One region of the uncultured Devosia sp. genome, then DNA from elsewhere that is predicted to be linked to it. Evidence: predicted binding sites of a transcription regulator. Region 1 holds the regulator's gene; each other region holds the start of a gene.
The links. Region 1 encodes PhoB, which activates phosphate uptake and scavenging genes when phosphate is short. Its sites were predicted from a motif close to TGTCATNNANCTGTCAT; they were not measured.
Positions count from the first base shown of each region.

Region 2: a site for PhoB is predicted at 2,762-2,778, ahead of ACFE8X_RS03615 (alpha-D-ribose 1-methylphosphonate 5-triphosphate diphosphatase). Genes of this name have one in related genera too.
Region 3: a site for PhoB is predicted at 2,637-2,653, ahead of phnA (phosphonoacetate hydrolase). Genes of this name have one in related genera too.
Region 4: a site for PhoB is predicted at 3,533-3,549, ahead of ACFE8X_RS10020 (alpha-D-ribose 1-methylphosphonate 5-triphosphate diphosphatase). Genes of this name have one in related genera too.

Region 1 covers NZ_CAXTKA010000008.1:11,954-17,258, forward strand. The annotation lists gene pstA (phosphate ABC transporter permease PstA) at 1-651, shown strand, start outside; gene pstB (phosphate ABC transporter ATP-binding protein PstB) at 739-1,521, shown strand; gene phoU (phosphate signaling complex protein PhoU) at 1,550-2,260, shown strand; gene phoB (phosphate regulon transcriptional regulator PhoB) at 2,296-2,997, shown strand; gene ACFE8X_RS10735 (alkaline phosphatase) at 3,190-4,722, shown strand; gene ACFE8X_RS10740 (hypothetical protein) at 4,792-5,226, shown strand; gene ACFE8X_RS10745 (ABC transporter ATP-binding protein) at 5,236-5,305, shown strand, end outside.
Region 2 covers NZ_CAXTKA010000002.1:236,674-241,978, reverse strand. The annotation lists gene ACFE8X_RS03630 (N-formylglutamate amidohydrolase) at 1-360, opposite strand, end outside; gene ppk2 (polyphosphate kinase 2) at 494-1,357, opposite strand; gene ACFE8X_RS03620 (ATP-binding protein) at 1,444-2,724, shown strand; gene ACFE8X_RS03615 (alpha-D-ribose 1-methylphosphonate 5-triphosphate diphosphatase) at 2,826-3,965, shown strand; gene ACFE8X_RS03610 (SDR family NAD(P)-dependent oxidoreductase) at 4,047-4,802, opposite strand; gene ACFE8X_RS03605 (TetR/AcrR family transcriptional regulator) at 4,926-5,305, shown strand, end outside.
Region 3 covers NZ_CAXTKA010000009.1:78,595-83,899, reverse strand. The annotation lists gene ACFE8X_RS11940 (cysteine hydrolase family protein) at 1-491, shown strand, start outside; gene hpxZ (oxalurate catabolism protein HpxZ) at 488-865, shown strand; gene ACFE8X_RS11930 (GntR family transcriptional regulator) at 914-1,552, shown strand; gene ACFE8X_RS11925 (LysR substrate-binding domain-containing protein) at 1,607-2,545, opposite strand; gene phnA (phosphonoacetate hydrolase) at 2,664-3,902, shown strand; gene ACFE8X_RS11915 (alkaline phosphatase family protein) at 3,899-5,197, shown strand; gene ACFE8X_RS11910 (ABC transporter substrate-binding protein) at 5,215-5,305, shown strand, end outside.
Region 4 covers NZ_CAXTKA010000007.1:59,092-64,396, reverse strand. The annotation lists gene kdpB (potassium-transporting ATPase subunit KdpB) at 1-1,474, opposite strand, end outside; gene kdpA (potassium-transporting ATPase subunit KdpA) at 1,488-3,197, opposite strand; gene ACFE8X_RS10025 (potassium-transporting ATPase subunit F) at 3,215-3,301, opposite strand; gene ACFE8X_RS10020 (alpha-D-ribose 1-methylphosphonate 5-triphosphate diphosphatase) at 3,654-4,802, shown strand; gene phnN (phosphonate metabolism protein/1,5-bisphosphokinase (PRPP-forming) PhnN) at 4,799-5,305, shown strand, end outside.

The DNA of each region.
Region 1 (5,305 bases):
CTGTACATGATGCTGATCGTCATCGTCCTGGCCGTGCCGATCGGGGTGGCGAGCGCGATTTACCTTGAGGAATTCGCCCCCAAGTCCCGCGTCACCGACTTCATCGAGGTCAACATCAACAATCTCGCCGCGGTGCCCTCCATCGTCTTCGGCCTGCTCGGCGCCGCCGTGTTCATCAATTACCTGCACCTGCCCATCTCCGCCCCGCTGGTGGGTGGCCTGGTGCTGACCCTGATGACCCTGCCCACCATCATCATAGCTACGCGCGGTGCCTTGCTCGGCGTATCGCCGGCCCTGCGCCAGGCGGCGCTGGGCATGGGCGCCTCCAAGACGCAGATGGTGTTCCACCATGTGCTGCCCGTAACCTTCCCGTCCATCCTGACGGCCACCATTATCGGGGTGGCCCACGCCCTGGGCGAAACCGCGCCGCTGCTGCTGATCGGCATGAAGGCCTTCGTCGCCGCCGTGCCGGCGACACCCCTGGATCAGGCCACCGCCCTGCCCGTCCAGATCTATCTCTGGCAGGGCAATGAAAACCGCAATTTCTTCGAGGCCCATACCGCCGCGGCCATTATGGTGCTGCTGGCCTTCATGATCGTGCTCAACGGCATCGCCGTGCTGCTGCGCTCGCGGCTCGAACAGCGCGCCTGACCCGGCGGCGGACCAAGACAAAGGAGCTTAAAAATGGACATGATTGCTGGCAAGGTGAAGATGACACAGACCAATGTGAACAGTGCCATGAACCCCACAGATATGCTTGAGCGCCCGATCCGGCTCCACGCCAAGGACGTGACCGTCCACTATGGTCCCAAGCAGGCGCTCTATGGCATTTCCATCGATATTCCCGATCGTGCCGTAACCTCGTTCATCGGGCCGTCCGGCTGCGGCAAATCCACTTTCCTGCGCTGCATCAATCGCATGAACGACACCATCGAAGGCGCCAAGGTCGGCGGCCTGATCGAGCTGGATGGCGAGAACATCTACGATCCGAGCCTGGACGTAGTGGAACTGCGCGCCCGTATCGGCATGGTGTTCCAAAAGCCGAACCCATTCCCCAAATCGATCTACGAAAACGTCGCCTACGGCCCCAAGATCCACGGCCTGGCCAAGTCCAAGACCGATATCGACGAGATCGTGATTTCCTCCTTGCGCAAGGCCGGCCTGTTCGAGGAGGTCAAGGACCGCCTCAATGAGCCCGGTACCGGCCTTTCGGGCGGCCAGCAGCAGCGCCTCTGCATCGCGCGCGCCATCGCCGTGGGCCCCGAGGTCATCCTGATGGACGAGCCCTGCTCCGCCCTGGATCCCATCGCGACCGCCATCATCGAGGAACTGATCGACGAATTGCGCGAAAACTACACCATCGTCATCGTCACCCATTCGATGCAGCAGGCCGCCCGCGTGTCCCAGAAAACCGCGTTTTTCCACTTGGGCAAGCTGATCGAGGAAGGCGTGACCGAAGACATTTTCACCAATCCTGTGAACAAGCAGACGCAGGACTACATCATGGGCCGTATCGGCTGATCCGCGCCGCGGACGAAAGGATTTCGCCATGCCCAATTCCAACCAGGACCATATCGTCACGTCCTATAGTGACGAGCTGACCTCGCTGGCCCAGTTGATCGCCGAAATGGGCGGCCAGGTCGAAGTGGCCATCGAAAACGGCACCAAGGCCCTGCTCAAGCTCGACCGCGAACTGGCCGATGTCACTATCATCGCCGACCAGCGCATCGACGACATGCAGCGCCGCATCGACGACGTGGCAGTGTCGATGATCGCCCGCCGCCAGCCCATGGCCAGCGACCTGCGCGCCATCGTCACCGCCATCCACGTCGCCAGCGACCTGGAGCGCGTCGGCGACATGGCCAAACAATTGGCCCGCCGCTCGCTCAAGCTCGATGGGCTCAGCCTGCAGCCCACCTTCTACAACGGCGTGCGCAACATGACGGGCCTGGTGCTGCGCCAGATCAAGGACGCGCTGGATGCCTATGCCAGCCGCGACTCGGCGGCGGCCATCGAAGTGTGCAACCGCGACGACGAGGTCGATGCCATGCACACCTCCCTGTTCCGCGAATTGCTGACCTATATGATGGAAGATCCGCGCAACATCACCCAGTGCACCCATCTGCTGTTCTGCGCCAAGAATCTGGAGCGCATCGGCGACCACGCCACCAATATCGCGGAGCGCGCCTATTACCTGCAGACCGGCAAGCAACTGAGCAGCGACGTTCAGGAACTGCACCGGACCCAGATCAAGGCGTGACCGGCCGCTTGCCGGTCCACTTTGGGAGCTAACCGATGCCCGCCACCATTCTTGTTGTCGAGGACGAGGAAGATATCTCGATCCTCCTGCGCTACAATCTCGAGGCCGAAGGGTTCAGCGTGCTCACCGCCGAAACCGGCGACGAGGCGCAGCAACACATCCAGGACAAGCTGCCCGATCTGATCCTGCTCGACTGGATGCTGCCCGAAGTGTCCGGCATCGAGTTGTGCCGGCGCCTGCGCGCGCGCGAGGAAACCGCTCGCGTGCCGATCATCATGATCACCGCGCGTGGCGAAGAAGAGGAACGCGTGCGCGGCCTTGCCACCGGGGCCGACGACTATGTCGTCAAGCCGTTCTCGGTGCCCGAACTGCTGGCCCGCATCCACGCCCTGTTGCGCCGGGCCAATCCGAACCTGGTCACCGCCGCGATCAAGGTGGGCGACCTGGAGCTGGACCGCACCACCCACCGCGTCCGCCGTGCCGCCCGCGACGTGCATCTGGGCCCCACCGAATATCGTCTCCTCGAATATCTGATGCGCCATCCCGGCCGGGTCTATTCGCGCGAGCAATTGCTCGACGGCGTCTGGGGCAACGATGTCTATGTCGATGAACGCACCGTCGATGTGCATATCGGCCGCCTGCGCCGCGCCATCAATCGCGGCCGCGAAACCGATCCCATCCGCACCGTGCGTGGCGCCGGCTACGCCTTCGACGAAAGATTTGCCGTTCCGGTATAGCCCGTCGCGGCCCGGCTCCGACGCCGGTTTTCCCGCCGCGCCCGGCACCTCCGGCGTATGCGTGGCATTCAGCAGCCGCGAGCCGAACCGAACTTGTACGAGTCCCCGGCCTACACATCACCGTTACAAACCTTGTCTATCGATCGGAAATGGCCGGCACCCATGCGCGGCAATTTTTCGATGGGACATACGATGATCAAACTTGCACGAACACTTGTATCGACGGTGTCGGCGCTGGCGCTGGTTGCCCCTGCTTTGGCTCAGAGCGCCCTGCCCCAGGCGACCGACAGCTATTTCATGTCGGCGCAGGAAAGCCTGGCTGCCCTGATCGCCCAGCAACCCAATACCGGCAAGGCCAAGAACGTCATCCTGTTCGTTGGCGACGGCATGTCCATTCCTACCATTACCGCCGCCCGCATTTTCGAGGGCCAGGAACGTGGTGTCGACGGCGAAAGCAACAGCCTGTCGTTCGAAAAGCTGCTGCCCTACGTCGCCCTGTCCAAGACCTATACCCATGACAGCCAGGTCGCCGACAGCGCCCCGACCGCGACGGCAATGACCACTGGCGTCAAATCGGTCAATGGCACGATCGGCGTCAACCAGAGCGTTGTTCTCGAGGATTGCTCGACCCAGGCCAAGGCCACCGTCACCAGCATATTCGAGCAGGCCGAAGCCGCCGGGCTCGCGACCGGCGTCGTCTCGACCGCCCGCATCACCCACGCGACGCCGGCCGCCACTTATGCCCATAGCGCCGGCCGCGATTGGGAAAACGACACCAACCTGCCCGAAGGCACCACTGAATGTGCCGACATTGCCAGCCAGCTCGTGAACTGGCCCGCCGGCGACGGCTTCGAGGTCATCCTGGGCGGCGGTCGCGCCAACTTCATGACGGCCGAGACCGCCGATCCGGAATATCCGGAAAAAACCGGCTCGCGCAAGGACGGGCATGACCTGGTCGCCGAATGGCAGGCCAAGTACAATGATGGCGCCTATGTGTGGAACAAGGAGCAGTTCGACGCGGTCGATATCGCCACCACCAAGCACCTGTTCGGCCTCTTTGAAGGCTCGCACATGCAGTATGAAGCCGATCGCGCCAAGGATGCCGGCGGCGAGCCCTCCCTGGCCGAGATGACCGTCAAGTCGATCGAGATGCTGTCGCAGAACGAAAATGGCTTCGTACTGATGGTCGAAGGCGGCCGTATCGACCACGCCCACCATGCCGGCAACGCCGCCCGTGCACTGATGGATACCGTAGCCCTGTCCGAGGCCGTGCAGGCCGCCTATGATGCCGTCAATCCCGAGGAAACGCTGATCGTCGTCACCGCCGACCACAGCCACGTGTTCTCGATCGCCGGCTACCCGGTGCGCGGCAACCCGATCCTGGGCATCGGCGGCACTGCCGACGATGGCAAGGCCTATACCACGCTGGGATATATGAACGGCCCGGGCGCTGCGGTCTATGAAGGCGAAGCGCCGGTTGCTCCCGAGGGTGCCGAGGCCGATGCCCCGCTCACCATCCGCGCCGACCCGGCTGGTGTCGACACCACCGATCTGGACTACCTGCAGCAGGCCCTCGTTCCCCTGGGTTCGGAAAGCCATGCCGGCGACGACGTCGCCATCTTCGCGCAGGGGCCCTGGGCCCATCTGTTCCACGGTGTCGTCGAGCAGAACGTCATCTATCACGTCATGGCCAAGGCCATCGGCCTCGACGGCGCCGCCAAGTAACATTTCTGCCAATCTCTGGCCGCCGGAGCGATCCGGCGGCTATAGTGTTTTCCCAACGGGAGTTTCACCATGGATCGCCGCAGCTTCGTCTGTGCCGCTATCGCCGGCCTTGCACTGCCGGCCCTGGTGCGTCCCGCGTTTGCCGAAACACCCTCGCTCCGCTTCCGCGATCTCTACAGCCGCGGCATGGAGCTCGCGCCCGAAACGGCGGCGCTCGATGGCGCACAGATTGCCATGACCGGCTACATGGCGCCCCCGCTCAAGCCCGAAGTCGGTTTCTTCGTTTTGACCAAGCTGCCCATGGCCACCTGTCCGTTCTGCAACGACGCCGCCGACTGGCCGACCGATCTGGTTGTGGCCTATGCCGCGGACCCGATCGACGTCGTGCGCTTTTCGACGCTGATCCGTGTCGAAGGACAGTTCGAAACCGGCTTCAAGACCGACGCGGACACCGGTTTCGTCAGCTTCCTGCGGCTGATGAACGTCACCTACAATCGCGCCTGAGCCGAGCCGATGTCAGGCCTGGCCCTATCGGCAACCGCGCTGACGCTGCGCTACGATGACCAGCTCGTCCTCGATACGC
Region 2 (5,305 bases), on a different contig from region 1:
CTCCTCGGCGCTCACCCCGATATTGGCAGCGATCACGCTGTCTTCTGACAGGGTGCGGATCAGTTCGGGCGAGTCTGTTTCGCGATTGCAATCGATGATCAGGCGCGACACGGTCGAATGTACCAGCGGCGCATCGAGCAGTTCGACCAGGCGCTGGCATACCGACAGGGCACCCGGGTCCCAGGCGATATGCATCAGTCTTTGGCTCAGAGACAGCCCCAGATCGCCATAGCGTTCCGGCATGCGGTTGGACGCATGGTCGCATACCACAACGAAGGGCGAGCGCCCCTGCCCATTGATGGTGATTGCCGGCGGCAGCTGGCTCGCCTCGAGGCGAGTGTCTGCGCGTTCGTCAAACATGGTGTGCCCCAGCCGGATCGTTTATCCGGATTCCCCATCTTCAGCGCCGGCCCTCACCGGCATGCGAAAGATTAATGACAGATGAAAGTGTTTTGCCACAACTGTCAAAGGGCACTGTGGATAATCGGCGCCGCTATGCCGCGTCCACCCCGTCCAGCGCCAGGAAAGCCTCGGCACTCAAGCGGATTTGCGGATCGATTTTGCCGATACCGTCTGCATCCTTGCCCGAATAACTGAGCCGGTCCAGCACCGTGCGGATCACGTTGAGCCGGCCGCGCCGCTTGTCGTTGGCGCGAATGATGGTCCAATGGGCATGCTTGTGGTCGGTCCGCTTGAGCATCTCGTCGCGTGCCTGGGAATAGGCATTCCATTTGCCCAGTGCCTCCAGGTCGACCGGCGACAGTTTCCACACCTTGAGCGGGTCATGCCGCCGGTCATGGAAGCGCTTGAGCTGCATTTCGCGCCCGATCGACAGCCAGAACTTGAACAGATGGATGCCGTCATTGGTGATGCGCTTCTCGAATTCGGGCGCTTCGTCCAGGAAATGCTCGGTCTGCTCGGGCGTACAAAACCCCATCACGCGCTCGACGCCGGCCCGGTTGTACCAGGAGCGGTCGAACAACACCGTCTCTCCAGCCGCGGGAAACCAGTCGATATAGCGCTGGAAGTACCATTGCGTGCTTTCCCGGTCATTGGGCTTGGGCAGCGCGGCGATCAGGTTGAACCGGGGATTGAGGTTTTCCAGATAGGTCTTGATGGTCCCGCCCTTGCCGGCGGCGTCGCGCCCCTCGAATACCAGCATCACCCGTTCGCCGGTTTTGGCCAGATGGGCCTGCAGCAGCACCAATTGCTTTTGCAGCTCCAGCATTTCGGCTTCGTAAACCCCCCAATCCAGCTTATCCTCGTAAGGATAGCCCCCCGAAGCCATGGCCTTCTTCTTGATCGCCTTGGGCAGCTTGGGGTTTTCGATATCGAAGTCGTCGAACGGATCGCTCACCTGTCTCTCCCTTGTCGCATTCAACGTGCTATGAAGACCGACGATGTGCAAGTGGCGCCCGCCGCTTTGGTTTGTTTACGGTCTTCATGGTCGATCGCAGTTTCTCCCCGCGCGGCCGTCCCGCCGTGAGCGCCCTCAGCCGCCTGGCAAGCCACGCCACGCTCTTGGCCGTGCTCGCGGGTATTTTGATCGCGCTGGTCTTGTCGGCATCCCTGGCCTGGCCCCATGCCGCGCTGGCGTTTGCCGCCATGGCGCTGGTGGCAAGCCTGCTGCCGGGCACCGAAATCCGGATCGAGACCATGGTGCCGGTCGCCAGCGGGCCCGGCGATGGCACTCAGTTCGTTGCCGCCTTTGCCGACGCCCTGACCGATCCCTGCCTGCTGCTGGACCGGCGCGCCGTGGTGATCCATGCCAATATGGCGGCGACGCGCAAGTTTCCTAACGTCATCCCGGGCAATCCCGTCACCTTCGTGCTGCGCAATCCCGACCTGGTCCAGGCCATCGACGGCGCCGGCCGGGGCGGGGCAGTGCGCACGTTCGAACTGCATGAAACGCTGCCGTCCGAAACCTGGGACAAGGTCGTCGTCGCGCCCCTGCGGCGGCCCGATACCGAATGGTTCGAGGATGAGGATCGCCTGCTGATCGTCACCTTCCAGAGCCTGACCGAACTCAAGCGCGTCGATGCCATGCGCACCGATTTCATCGCCAATGCCAGCCATGAATTGCGTACTCCTCTGGCCTCCCTGCTGGGCTTTATCGATACCCTTTTGGGGCCGGCGTCGAGGGACGCGGCAGCGCGCGAAAAGTTTCTCGTCATCATGCGCGGTCAGGCCGAACGCATGAGCAAGTTGATCGATGATCTCTTGAGCCTCTCGCGCATCGAGATGCACCAGCATATCCGCCCCACCGGCAGCATCGATATCGCCGCGCTGCTGCGCGAGGTGCGCGAGGGCCTGCAGACCCAGGCACGCACCGCCAATGTCGAGATCGTCATGAGCCTGCCCGAAGGCGCGGCGACCACCACCGGGGACCGCAACCAGCTCTATGAAGTGTTCGAAAACCTGATCGACAACGCGGTCAAGTACGGCGCCAACGGCAAAACCGTGGAAGTGGCGCTGTCCCCCGCCGGGCGGCCGGGCTATCAGCATCTGGTCAGCGTCACCGATCATGGCCCGGGTGTCGAGCCCGAACATGTGCCACGCCTGACCGAACGGTTCTACCGCATCGATGCCGATACCAGCCGCAAGAAAAAGGGCACCGGCCTGGGCCTTGCCATCGTCAAGCACATCGTGCATCGCCATCGCGGCCAGCTCGTCATCAAGAGCAAGCCTGGCGAGGGCATGCGCGTCGACGTCCTGCTGCCGTGACCTGGCTTTGACCGGACCGCGCCTAAAGCTGCGGCTTTGTCATTGCCCCGTCACGATCGCGTCCTAATCGCGCTTCTCCCATCAGATAGGCACAATCATCGATGCGACAGACACTGAGCAATGCCAGGATCGTGCTGGCTGATCGCACCATCACCGGCTCGGTCGCCATCGAGGATCAAACCATCTTGGCCGTCGGCCCCGAGGCCGGCACCGACCATGGCATCGACTGCGACGGCGATTTCCTTGTGCCCGGCATCATCGACCTGCATACCGACAATATCGAGCATCACCTGCACCCGCGCCCGGCAGTCCGCTGGCCCTCGTCCTTGGCGGCGGTACTGGCTCACGATTGGCAGGTGCTCGGCGCCGGCATCACCACGGTGCTGGATTCGCTGTCCATCGGCGACTACGACAGCAAGGGCCAGCGCGGCGCCATGCTGGACGCCGCCATCGATGCCATCAGTCAGGCCAAGGCCGATGGCCTCCTTCACAGCGATCATTATTTCCATTTCCGCTGCGAGCTGTCCGATGCGGCCCTGCTCGACCTGGTGCCGCGCCACATGGACAATCCCGCGCTGCGCCTGGTCAGCCTGATGGATCACACCCCGGGGCAGGGGCAGTGGCACGATGTCAACATCTACCGCGAATATCGGCGCAAGAAGAGCGGCTATGTCTGGAGCGATGCCGAATGGGACGGCTATATTGCCGGCCGCCAGGCCATGCAGGCGCTGCATGTGACGCCCTCGCGCGCCTGGATTGCCGACGCAGCCAAGGCTCGTGCCACTCCCATGGCCAGCCATGACGACACCACGCCCGACGATGTCGAGCGCGCCCACGCCGACGCCATCGCCATCAGCGAATTCCCCACCACCCCGCAAGCGGCCCGGCGGGCGCGCGACTTGGGCATGAGCATCGTCATGGGCGCGCCCAATGTCGTGCTGGGCGGCTCTCATTCCGGCAATGTCAGCGCTCTGGCGCTGGCCGATGACGGCTTGCTCGATATCCTGACCTCGGACTATGTCCCGGCCAGCATGCTGCACGCCGCCTTCGTCCTGGCCCAGCGCGGTCTCGAACTGCATGACGCCATCGCCATGATCAGCGCCCGTCCGGCCGCGATCCTGGGATTTGCCGACCGCGGGCAAATCGCGCCCGGTCTGCGCGCCGATTTGCTGCGGGTAGGCGTGCTCGATGGCCTGCCGGTGATCAAGGGCATCTGGGTGGCGGGCCGCAAGTTCATGTGACATGCCGGGGGCGCACCGACGCTGCCCCAGGTCGAAGCCACGCCCGAGGCTGTCAAGCCATGGCGCCTGCGGCCTCGTTGCTCACCACGGAATCGTCGAATTGTTCCAGCCCGTGAAGGTGCCGGTCGCACCATCGGGACCAAGCAGGCAGACGCGCACGACTTCGCGCGAGCCGTCCTCGACCGACTCGGTGCCCGCGTAATTGTTGAGCGCCGTGCTGGTGAAACCGGGCGAAACCAGGTTGACCTTGATGCCTGTGCCTTCGAGTTCGATCATCATGGCCAGCGTCATGGCATTGAGCGCCGTCTTGGAGGCGGCGTAGCCGGGGCCGAAGATCGAGCGATAGGGGAAGGCCGGATCGGCGTTCCGCGTCAGCGAGCCGACCCCGCTCGACACATTGACGATGCGGGCAGCGACGCCCTGCTGCAGCAGCGGCAGCATGGCCTGATACACGGCCAGCACGCCAAACACATTGGTGTCCCAGATGGCGCGGACTTCTTGGAGCGAGGCATTGCTGGCGCGGCTGTTATTGCTGAATTCGGCAAGCTCGAAGTCGCCATTGCGGGTATTGGAAATGCCGGCATTGTTGACCAGCAGGTCGAGGCGGCCGAACTCGGCGCGGATGCGTTCGGCGGCGGCGGCGATGGAGGCTGCATCGGTCACATCGATCTGGATCGCAACAGCGCCTGCCCCGATGTCCTTGGCGGCCGCTTCGCCTTTTTCAGCACTGCGCGAGCCGAGCAGCACGGTGACGCCATTGGCGACAAGTTCCTTGGCGAGCTGCAGGCCGATGCCCTGATTTGCCCCGGTGACAAGGGCGATGCGGTTATCAGTCATGGTCGTTTCCTTTTTGACGTGCATTGTGGTCAATGGCGCCGCTTCGCGCTAAAACACAAAACGGAACAACATTCCGTCTTTATATGGAACATTGTTCCGTTTTGACAAGTGGAAACTTTTGCAATGAGCATGGACGTGCCTTCAAAAGGCGAGAGTGCGCTACGCGAGCCCGGCAAATCCAGGGCTCCGCGCGCCGATGCACAACGCAATCTTGACGCTTTGCTCAAGGCGGCAATGGCAGTGTTCATGAGTTCCGGCGTCGATGCGCCGGTGCGCGAGATTGCGGAAAAGGCCGGCGTTGGCGTCGCCACGCTCTATCGGCATTTCCCGCAACGTATGGATCTGGTGGTGGCAGTGTTCCGCAACGAGATCGATGCCTGCGCCGATGCTGCACCGGTGCTTGCCCGGGCCCATCCGCCCGGCGAGGCCCTGGGGCTATGGATGCAGCGCTATGTGGATTTCATCAACACCAAACGCGGGCTTGCCGCGGCGCTCCACTCGGG
Region 3 (5,305 bases), on a different contig from region 1:
GCTGGCCGGTGATCCATACGCGCGAAGCCCATAGGCCCGATCTATCCGATTGCCCGCCCTCCAAGATTGCGCGGGGCAATCCAAGCGTGCATATCGGGGAAACCGGCGCGATGGGCCGCATCCTGATCGCGGGCGAGCCGGGCAACCAGATCGTCGATGCCCTGGCGCCGATGCCGGGCGAAATCGTCATCGACAAGCCGGGCAAGGGCATGTTCTGGGCCACCGGCATGCATGAGCGCCTGCAACAGCGGGGGATCAGCCATCTGGTGTTTGCCGGCGTTACCACCGAGGTGTGCGTGCAGACATCCATGCGCGAGGCCAATGACCGGGGCTATGAGTGCCTGTTGATCGAGGATGCGAGTGAAAGCTATTTCCCCGCGTTCAAGGCCGCAGCCATCGACATGATCGTGGCGCAAGGCGGCATCGTGGGCTGGGTAACCCCACTCGCCGCCTTGCGCGGTGCCCTTGCGGACGGGAGCGTTGCCGCATGATCTTCAACGACCCAAGCACGCTGGCCGAAGTTCGCGCGGCCTTTTATCGCTATGAGCGCGCGCTGCTCGACAATGATGCGGCCGTGCTGGACGCCATGTTCGTGCACCGCGACGACACCATTCGCTTCGGCGTGGGCGAGTGGCAGTATGGTATCGACGCGATCCGGGCGTTCCGCGCGGTCCAGCAGCCGTTCGAGCGCGTGCTGGACGGGCTGGAAATCGTCGCCTATGGCCACGATGTCGCCACGGCCTCGACGCTGTTTCATCGAACCGATTTACCCGGATTGGTGGGGCGGCAGCAGCAGACCTGGGTTCGCACGGCCACCGGCTGGTGTGTCGCCGCCGCCCATGTCAGCATGATCAAGGGATCCTAACGGCGTGAGCAACGGTCGCCAGGAAAGTTGCCGAGCGTGTTGAAACGTATGGCCCGCACGTCGGCGGAAGATATCCGCCAGCAATTGGCGGCCCGTATCATCAGCGGGACGTTGCGGCCGGGTATGCAGCTGGACGAGACGATGCTGGCCAGCGATTTTGCCGTGTCGCGCACGCCGGTGCGTGAAGCCCTGCGCCTGTTGAGGGCAAGCGGGCTGGTGCAGCAGCGGCCTCATGCCAAGGCGCAGGTGGCCAAGCCGGACGAGGCAACGCTGGCCGGCATGTTCGAGGTGATGGGTTATCTCGAAGCGCTTTGCGCCGGCCTTTGCGCCATTGCCATGATCGCCGCCGAACGGCAGGCCTTGGCCCGGCTGCACGAGATCATGGCCGGCATGGTGCGCGACGGCGATCACCAGGCTTATGCCGATGCCAACGAGACCTTTCATTCGGCGATATATGACGGTGCCCAGAACAGCTATCTAGGCGAAATTACCCGGTCGACGCGCCAGCGATTGCAGCCATTCCGGCGCGCGCAATTCCAACTGCTCGGCCGCCTCGGCCGGTCCCATGCCGAGCACGGCACGGTGCTGGATGCCATTTTGCAGGGTGACCGGACCGGCGCGGAGCAGGCGATGGGCAAACACATCAGCATTGTCGAACACGCCTACCAGACGCTCGACCTGTTGTAATCGGCCACCTAGACGGGCTGGTTAGAGGCAGAAGCGCCTCGGGTCATAGGGCAATCAAAGAGGCGCCCGGACCGAGGTTCGACTGGTATCGCCCAGCCATTTGACAAAGGTGCGCGCCGATTTGGCGCGAGCCGAGCCAGAATCGTAGATTGCAACATAGCTGGGGCCGGGCACGCGGATGTGGGGCCACGGCTCGATCAATTCTCCCTTGGCCAGCAGGTCGCCCAAGGTCTCGAGCGGGCAGACCAGGGGCCCCGCCCCTGCCAATGCGGCTTCCAGCGCCAGATAGAAATGCGGAAAGGCGCTCGTCCGCGGGGCTTCGGAATTGACGCCAGCCGCGGCAAGCCAGGTTTCCAGTTCACCCTGTCGGGTCAGGGCGCGCAAGATCTGCACTCCTGGCAGATCGGCGGGCGATTGAAGCCTGGCCATGGCTGGCGCATGCGGCGCTACCGCCAGAATGAGCTCATCCTGGAGAAACTGCGTGCCCGTGAGATGCGAGGGCACCAGCGGGTCGGAGCGGATGGCGACGTCGAACGCAATATCGAGCCAGGTTTCCAGGCTATCGGTCTGGCGGACCTGAATGGCGATATCCTCGTGTCGCTCCGAAAAACTCCACGCCCGTGGAATGAGCCAGCGCATGGCAAAGGTCGATGGCGCGAGGACCCGCAGCACGGTGGCGCCCTGGTCGCCGCGCACGCCATGCACGGCTTCGTCGATCAGGCCCCAGGACTGACTAGTCGCCTTCGCCAGCACAAGTGCCTGCGGCGTCGGCTGCATGGACTTGCGGTTGTGCTGAAACAGCGGCTGACCAATCCAAGTTTCCAGAGCGGCAATCTGTTTGCTGATTGCGCCATGCGTAACAAATAGTTCTTCAGCCGCCTTCGTGACACTACCAAGACGAACAACACTCTCAAAGGCAATCAATGACTTCATTGGTGGCAGTTTTATGGACATGCTTTCCAACAGCTCACATATGTCGTCGTAAAATTCCATTTACGTATTTCGCTACACAGCCATAATGGCGCTTGTGTACTTGAAAATACTGTAGCGGATCATCGCAAAGGCGGCACTATGGCCTTTGCGAGTGACAATCATGTGACCGGAGTTTGGTTTGGACGATCGTGGAGTTTCGGCACCGCTGCACATCAACGGGCGCGATTATCGCTGGCCCGTGGCGCCCGTGGTCGTCATCTGCTTTGACGGATGCGATCCGGCCTATCTGGTCGCCGCCGAGCGGGCGCGGGCTATTCCCTACCTGTCGCGGATGATGGCGGAGGGGTTCCATGGCCTAGCGCTGGCGGCGATGCCGACGTTCACCAATCCCAATAACATCGCCATCGCCTGCGGTGCGCCGCCCGCCGTGACCGGGGTGGCAGGCAACTACTATCTGGACCGGGCGACGGGCCGCGAAGTCATGGTGCTCGACGGCCACCAGATGCAGGCCGAAACCATTTTCGCGCGGTTTTCGGCCAGCGGCGCGCAGGTCGCGGTGGTCACGGCCAAGGACAAGCTGCTGCGGGCGCTGGCGCGCCATCATAGCGGCATCGCGCTGTCGGCAGAATCGCCGGACGAGGCCATCGCGGCGATCGGCCCCATCGGGGCATGGGAGCGGCCGGACAAGTATTCGGCCGATCTGTCGCTGTTCGTGCTCGATGCGGGCGTGGCGCTGCTGGAACGTCGGCATTGCGACATCGTCTACCTGTCGCTGTCCGACTACGTGCAGCACAAGCATGCGCCCGATGAGCCTGAAGCCATTGCCTTCATGGGCGCAGTGGATGCACGGATCGGACGGATGTTGGCACTGGGCGCGGTCGTCGGCGTCGTCGCAGATCATGGCATGAACGACATGGCCGGGCCCGATGGTGCCCCGCGCGTGCTCTATGTCCAGGACGAACTGGAGCGGGCGTTCGGGCCGGGCGCGGCGCGCGTGATCTGCCCGATCACCGATCCCTTCGTGCGCCACCACGCGTCGCTGGGTGGTTTCGTGCGGGTCTATCGGCGCAATGACGCAATCGGGCTGGCCTCGATGCGGGACCATCTGGCGGGACTGGACGGGGTGGAACAGGCGCTGCTGGGAGCGGCGGCTTGCGCGCTGTACCAACTGCCTGAGGACGGTGAAGGCGACATCGTCGTCATCGCTGCACCCGGCGTGGCGCTGGGGGCGACGGCGGCGGAGCACGACCTGTCGGCGCTGGCGGGGCATCGGCTGCGCTCGCATGGCGGCACGGCCGAGCAGCAGGTGCCCTTCATCCTGTCCCATCCGCTGGACCCCGCCTTTGCGACCCGCGCCGAGGCCGGGCTACGGAATTTCGACATCTTCGACTATGCCATCAATGGAGTGACGCCGTGACCACACCTCTTTCGCCGGCGCCCGAGGCCAACAAGCGGGTCGTCTTGATGATCTGCGACGGCCATCGCAACGATTTCGTGCGCGACGACACCTGCCCGCGCATCGCCGATTTCGCCAGGCGGTCGCGCCGTTTTGCCCAGCATACGGCCATTTTCCCTTCGGCCACCCGCGCCAGCGCCGCGTCCATCGCGACCGGGTGCTGGCCGGCCAATCATGGGTTGCACGGCAATTCCATGGGCCTGCCCGATGGTGACGGGTTCCGGGTACACGATGTCGGCGATCCCGCCTTTGTCGGCAAGCTGCGCGATGCGTTCGGCCGTACGCTCAAGGTGCCGACCATGGCGGAGCGGCTGGCGCCTTATGGGGGCGCAGTGATTGCCTCCAACGTGTCGCCCGGCGCGGCCTATTTCCACGACCCGGACTATTTCGGCACCGTGGTGCATCGTGCGGGCTCGTTCGGGCCGGGTGGTCGCGTGCTGGGGCTCGATGAGGCGCCGGTCGTCAGCCATGATTATGCGGGCGACGAGGCCCTGGCCGACTGGTTCTGCGACGACGTGCTGAGCGTGCGCAAGCCGCGGCTTTCGGTGTTGTGGCTGGCCAATCCCGACTCGGCGATGCATGCGGACCAATTGGGTTCGCAAACGCACCTGGATGGCATTGCCTGCGCCGACCGAGCCTTTGGCCGTGTCGAGGAGACGGTGGAGCGGCTGCGCGCCGGGGGCGAGGACATTCTGTTCCTCGCCGGTTCCGACCATGGCCAGGAGACGGTCGTCGAGCGTGTTGCCGTGGCGGCGCGATTGATCGAAGCCGGGCTCAAGGACAGCGAAGACAGCACCGAGGTGGTGGTGGCGCCGCAGGGCGGCAGCGGGCTGATCTATGTCGCCGATGCGGCCAGGGACCGGATACCCGCGATCCTCGATTTCCTGCGGGCCCAGCCCTGGGCTGCCGAGATTTTCTACGGCGACGAGATGATCCAGATCGGCCAGCGCCCGGGCAACGGCTTGGCCATCGCGCTGGCTATGGCCCGCAACAATGAGCCGAATGCGCTGGGCGTACCCGGCCAGATCACGCTGTGCGTCAGCGACGACAAGCCGGGCAAGCCCGAGGGTTATGGCAGCCATGGCGGGCTCGGCGGCTATGAGCGCCATCCCTTCCTTATCGCCAATGGGGGCGGTTTCGCCCCCGGCACGATCGAGCACGGTGTCACACGCCTGATCGATATTTCACCTACGGTCATGCGCTTCCTGGGCCTGCCCCGGGACGGCATGGACGGTCTGGCCCTTCCTCAGAACTGATCCCTCAGGAGTTCTCAATGAAAAAGTTTCTGCTCGCGCTCGCAGCGACGCTGCTGATCGGACAGGCGGCTTTGCCGGCCTCCCCGGTCGCCGCCCAGGAATATGGCG
Region 4 (5,305 bases), on a different contig from region 1:
CGACGCCGGCTTCCGAGGCGATGGCGGCAGCGGTAATCGGATTGTCGCCGGTCACCATAACGGTCTTGATGCCCATGGCGCGCAAGGCCGCAAAACGCTCCTTGATCCCGGGCTTGACCACGTCCTTGAGGTGGACGACGCCGAGCAGGCGACCGCTATCGGCAACGCCCAGGGGCGTGCCGCCCGAGCGGGCGACTTTTTCCACGGCGGCAAGAAACTCTGCAGGCGCGCGATCGCGGGTGAGGCCGGCAAATTTCAGCACCGAGTCGATGGCGCCCTTGCGGATCTGGCGGCCTTCGATGTCGATGCCGGAAATCCGGGTCTGGGCGGTGAACGGGATCGTCGTGGTGCCGTTGCCGGCCAGCTCGGGCTCGGCAAGGCCGAAATCGGCTTTGGCGAGGGCGACGATGGAGCGCCCTTCGGCGGTTTCGTCGGCCAGGCTGGCGAGCAGCACGGCTTCCGCCAAGGCCTTTTCGGCGACACCGGCCACCGGCAGGAACTCGGTGGCCATGCGGTTGCCATAGGTAATGGTGCCGGTCTTGTCGAGCAGCAGGGTGTCGACGTCGCCGGCGGCTTCAACCGAGCGGCCCGAGGTGGCGATGACGTTGAAGCGGATCAGCCGGTCCATGCCGGCAATGCCGATGGCCGAGAGCAGCCCGCCGATAGTGGTGGGGATCAGTGTCACAAGGAGCGCGGCAAGCACGACCACGGACAGGTCAGTGCCCGAATAGGCGGCGAGACCATAAAGCGTCACCACGGCAATGAGGAACACCAGCGTCAGGCCCGACAGCAGGATCGACAGCGCGATCTCGTTGGGGGTCTTCTGGCGCTTGGCGCCTTCGATCAGCGCGATCATGCGGTCAACGAAGGTTTCGCCCGGCTTGGTGGTGATGCGAATCCGCAGCCAATCGGAGATGACCTGGGTGCCACCGGTGACGGCAGAACGGTCGCCGCCGCTTTCGCGGATCACCGGAGCGCTTTCCCCGGTGATAGCGCTTTCATTGACCGAGGCCACGCCGTCGATGATTTCGCCGTCGCCGGGGATCAGGTCGTTGGTCTCGACATAAACGACGTCGCCGATGCGCAGGGAACTGGCAGGAATGAGCTCGAAATCGGTCCGGCTGCGGTCGTCGGGCGTCTTGAGCCGCTTGGCGAACAGGTCCGACTTGGAGCGCTTGAGGCTTTCGGCCTGCGCCTTGCCGCGCCCTTCGGCCACGGCTTCGGCAAAGGTCGCGAACAGCACGGTGAACCAGAGCCAGATGGCGATCTGGCCCGAGAACAGGGGCGTGCCGGTGCGCGACACGAGTTCCTGCACCCAAAGCAGGGTGACGAGAACCGCCACGACTTCGGTGACGAAAATCACCGGATTGCGCAGCAACTGGCGCGGGTCGAGCTTGATGAAGGCGTCACGGAACGCCGGCAGGAGGATGGCCGGGTCGAACAGCGAGGTAGCGGCGGCTGTCTTGGTTGACATGATTGATCTCGATTCAGAAGGTCTGGCCGGCGAGCATGACGAAGTGCTCGACGATGGGCCCGAGGGCCAAAGCGGGGAAGAACTGCAGCCCGCCCAGAATGATGATGACGCCGATCAGCAGCCCCACGAACAGTGGCTTGTCGGTCGGGAAGGTGCCGGGGGAGGCCGGGACCTTGGTCTTGGCGGCCAGCGAGCCGGCGATGGCCAGCACCGGCACGATATAGGCGAAGCGGCCGAGTGCCATGGCAATGCCCAAAGTGGTATTGTACCAGGGAGTATTGGCCGAAAGCCCGCCAAAGGCGGAGCCGTTATTGCCGGCCGCCGAGGTATAGGCGTAAAGAATTTCGCTCAATCCGTGCGGCCCGCCGGTCAGGATGGAGGATACGCCGAACGGCAGCACCACCGAAACGGCGGTAAAGCCGAGGATGACCAGCGGCAGGATCAGCACGGCCAGCATGGCGAACTTGATCTCGCGCGCCTCCACCTTCTTGCCCAGCAGTTCGGGCGTGCGCCCGACCATCAGCCCCGCCACGAAGACGGCAAGGATGGCAAAGACCAGGATGCCGTAGAGCCCCGAGCCGACGCCGCCCGGCAGCACTTCGCCCAGCTGAATGAGGAACATCGGGACCAGACCGCCCAGCGGGGTGAGCGAGCCGTGCATGGCATTGACGCCGCCATCGGACAGGCCGGTGGTGACGGCAGAATACAGCGCGCTCATGGCCTGGCCGAAACGGACTTCCTTGCCTTCCATATTGCCCAGAGACGGATCGACGCCCAGCGCGGTGATCATGGGATTGCCGAAGGTTTCGGCCCAATAGATGGCGCCCACGCCGACAACCAGCAATATGACGGTGACGGAAATCAGGGCCCAGCCCTGGCGGCGATTGCCCACCATCTGGCCGAAGGCATAAACCAGCGCCATCGACACCGAGAGCATCGAGATAATGTTAAGGTAGTTCGAAAAGGCGTTGGGATTTTCGAAAGGATGAGCGGCGTTGACGTTGAGGAAGCCGCCGCCATTGGTGCCAAGCTGCTTGATGGCTTCCTGGCTGGCGATGGGGCCGAGCGCGATGGTCTGCTGGGCGCCTTCGAGGGTGGTGGCGGTCATGGAGCCATCAAGGGTCTGGGGCAGGCCCATGGCGACAAAGACCAGTGCCACGACGATGGCGAGCGGCAGCAACACATAAAGGGTGGCGCGGGTCAGATCGACCCAGAAATTGCCCAACTCCTTGATGCCCGAACCGATAAAGGCGCGAGTCAGCGCCATGGCAATGGCGATGCCGGTGGCGGCCGAAACGAAGTTGTGCACCGTCAGGCCGAGCATCTGGCTGAAATGGCTCATGGTGGTCTCGCCACCATAGGACTGCCAGTTGGTATTGGTCACAAAGCTCATGGCAGTGTTGAACGCCAGATCGGGCGCCACGGCCGGAAAGCCCTGCGGATTGAATGGCAGCACGTTTTGCAGCCGCAGGATCGCATAGAGCAGCGCAAAGCCGGCCAGCGAAAACAGCAACACGCCGATGGCATAGGCCAGCCAGCCCTGGCCACGCTTTGGATCGACCCCGGAAACGGCATAAAACCCGCTTTCGAGCGGGCCAAGGACGGGAGAAAGGAATGTGCGCTCGCCAGAAAAGACCTTGGCCATGTAGAGGCCGAGGGGCTTTGCCGCGAGCAGGGTCACGATCAGGACAAGCCCGATCTGCACCCAGCCTGGGAAGGACATGAGAAAACTCCGGTGGGTCAGAACCGCTCGGGAACGAGCAGGGTCACGAGCAGATAGGCAGCCAAGGCGAGCGCCACGACGAAGGCAATGATGGGGATGATCATGGTGGTCACAGCCGCGTCAGGGCGCGGGCATAGAGCGCGAGCCCCAAAAACAGGGCCGCTCCCAGGACGAGAAAGACGATATCGAGCATTATTGCCTCCATTGGCTGGACGCGAAAAATAGTGCAGCGGCCCGTCAAATCTCGATATGAATTATCCCTGCGCAGCATAAGGATTGCATAAGAATGCGATGCGAAGAGCCCCTGATGCTACGTCTTGCCGGAATGGGGCGTTCGTCGCTGAACTGTCATCAAAATCGGATAGCGCGGCGGGATCGAACCGGACCTCCTGCGCCCTTGTGAGCTTGTTCGAAGCTGGTCCTTATTTCCAATTCAAACTCTAGATTGCTTGAGCCATGAACCCTACTCCCGCCTTCGATATGGTGCTGAGCAATGCCCGGATCGTTCTGGCCGACGAGGTCGTGCTAGGATCGGTGGTGCTGCGCGATGGCCGCATTGTCGAGATCGGCGGACCCTCCGAAATCGGGGAAAACCTCGACGGCGACTATCTGATACCGGGACTGGTCGAGCTGCATACCGATCATCTGGAAAACCATTATGCGCCGCGCCCGCGGGTGCGCTGGAACGCCCTGGCTGCCGTGCAGGCCCATGACGCGCAAATTGCCGCGTCGGGCATTACCACGGTGTTCGATGCTCTTCGGGTGGGCACCGACGAGCAGGCGGATATGGGCGGCGCCGAGATGACGGTGCTGGCCGATGCGATTGCCGCGTCCAAGGCTGCCAACCGGCTGCGGGCCGATCATTTCATTCACCTGCGCTGCGAAGTGTCGGCGCCCGATTGCCAGACCAGTTTCGAGCAATTGCAGCATCACCCACTGGTTCGGCTTGCCTCCTTGATGGATCACGCGCCCAATCAGCGGCAATTTGCCAGCTTCGAGGCCTACAAGGCCTATTACCAGGGCAAGCTCAAGATGAGCGATGCGGCACTGGCGGAGTTTTCGGCCCGCCGTATCGGCGATTCCGAAACCTATGCGGGCCCGCATCGCAAGGCGATCTCCCAGTTTTGCCGGGACAATGGCATTGTGCTGGCCAGCCACGACGACGCCACCATCGGCCATGTCGATGAGGCGATCGCCCAGGGCATCGATGTCGCCGAGTTTCCCACCACGATCGAAGCCGCCCGGGCCTCGCACGACGCCGGCCTCGCCGTGCTGATGGGCGCCCCCAATGTGGTGCGCGGCGCTTCCCATTCGGGCAATGTTTCGGCGCGCGACTTGGCCCAGGCGGGGATCCTCGACATCCTGTCGTCGGACTATATCCCGTTCAGCCTGATCCAGGCGGCGTTCGCGCTCGGCGATTCGGTAGAAGCGATCACGCTGCCGCATGCCGTGCGACTGGTGACCAGTCATCCTGCGGCGGCGGGGGGTCTGATGGATCGCGGCCAGATTGCCATCGGCAAGCGCGCCGACCTCGTGCGCGTCCGCCTCGATGACGATATTCCGATCGTGCGCACGGTGTGGCGCGAGGGGCAGCGGGTCATATGAGCGGAGTGTTCGTCGCCATTGTCGGCCCCAGCGGTGCGGGCAAGGACAGTTTGATCGGCTTTGCGCGCGAGCGGTTGAGCGATCGGCCCGAATTTGTCTTCGTGCGCCGCGTGGTGACGCGGCCCGTCGATCGTGCCAGCGAAGATCACGATAGCCTGGGCGTACTCGAATTTGCGTCGGTCGAACAGGCGGGCGGCTTTGCCCTGGCCTGGGATGCCCATGGCTTGCGCTATGGGCTGCCGGCCGCGATCGATGCCGATATCCAAGCGGGGCAAGTGGTCATCGCCAATGTGTCGCGCCAGGTGATTGCCCAGATCGAGGCCCGCTATGCGCGCACCATCGTGGTCGCGCTCTCGGCGCATCCTGATATCATCGCCCAGCGCCTCGCCAATCGCGGCCGCGAAACGGCCGGCGCGATCCGCCAGCGCCTCGATCGGAGCGTTGCGAGCCCACTTGCCCATGCCATAGACATCGACAATTCCGGCGCGCTCGTTTTGGCCGGG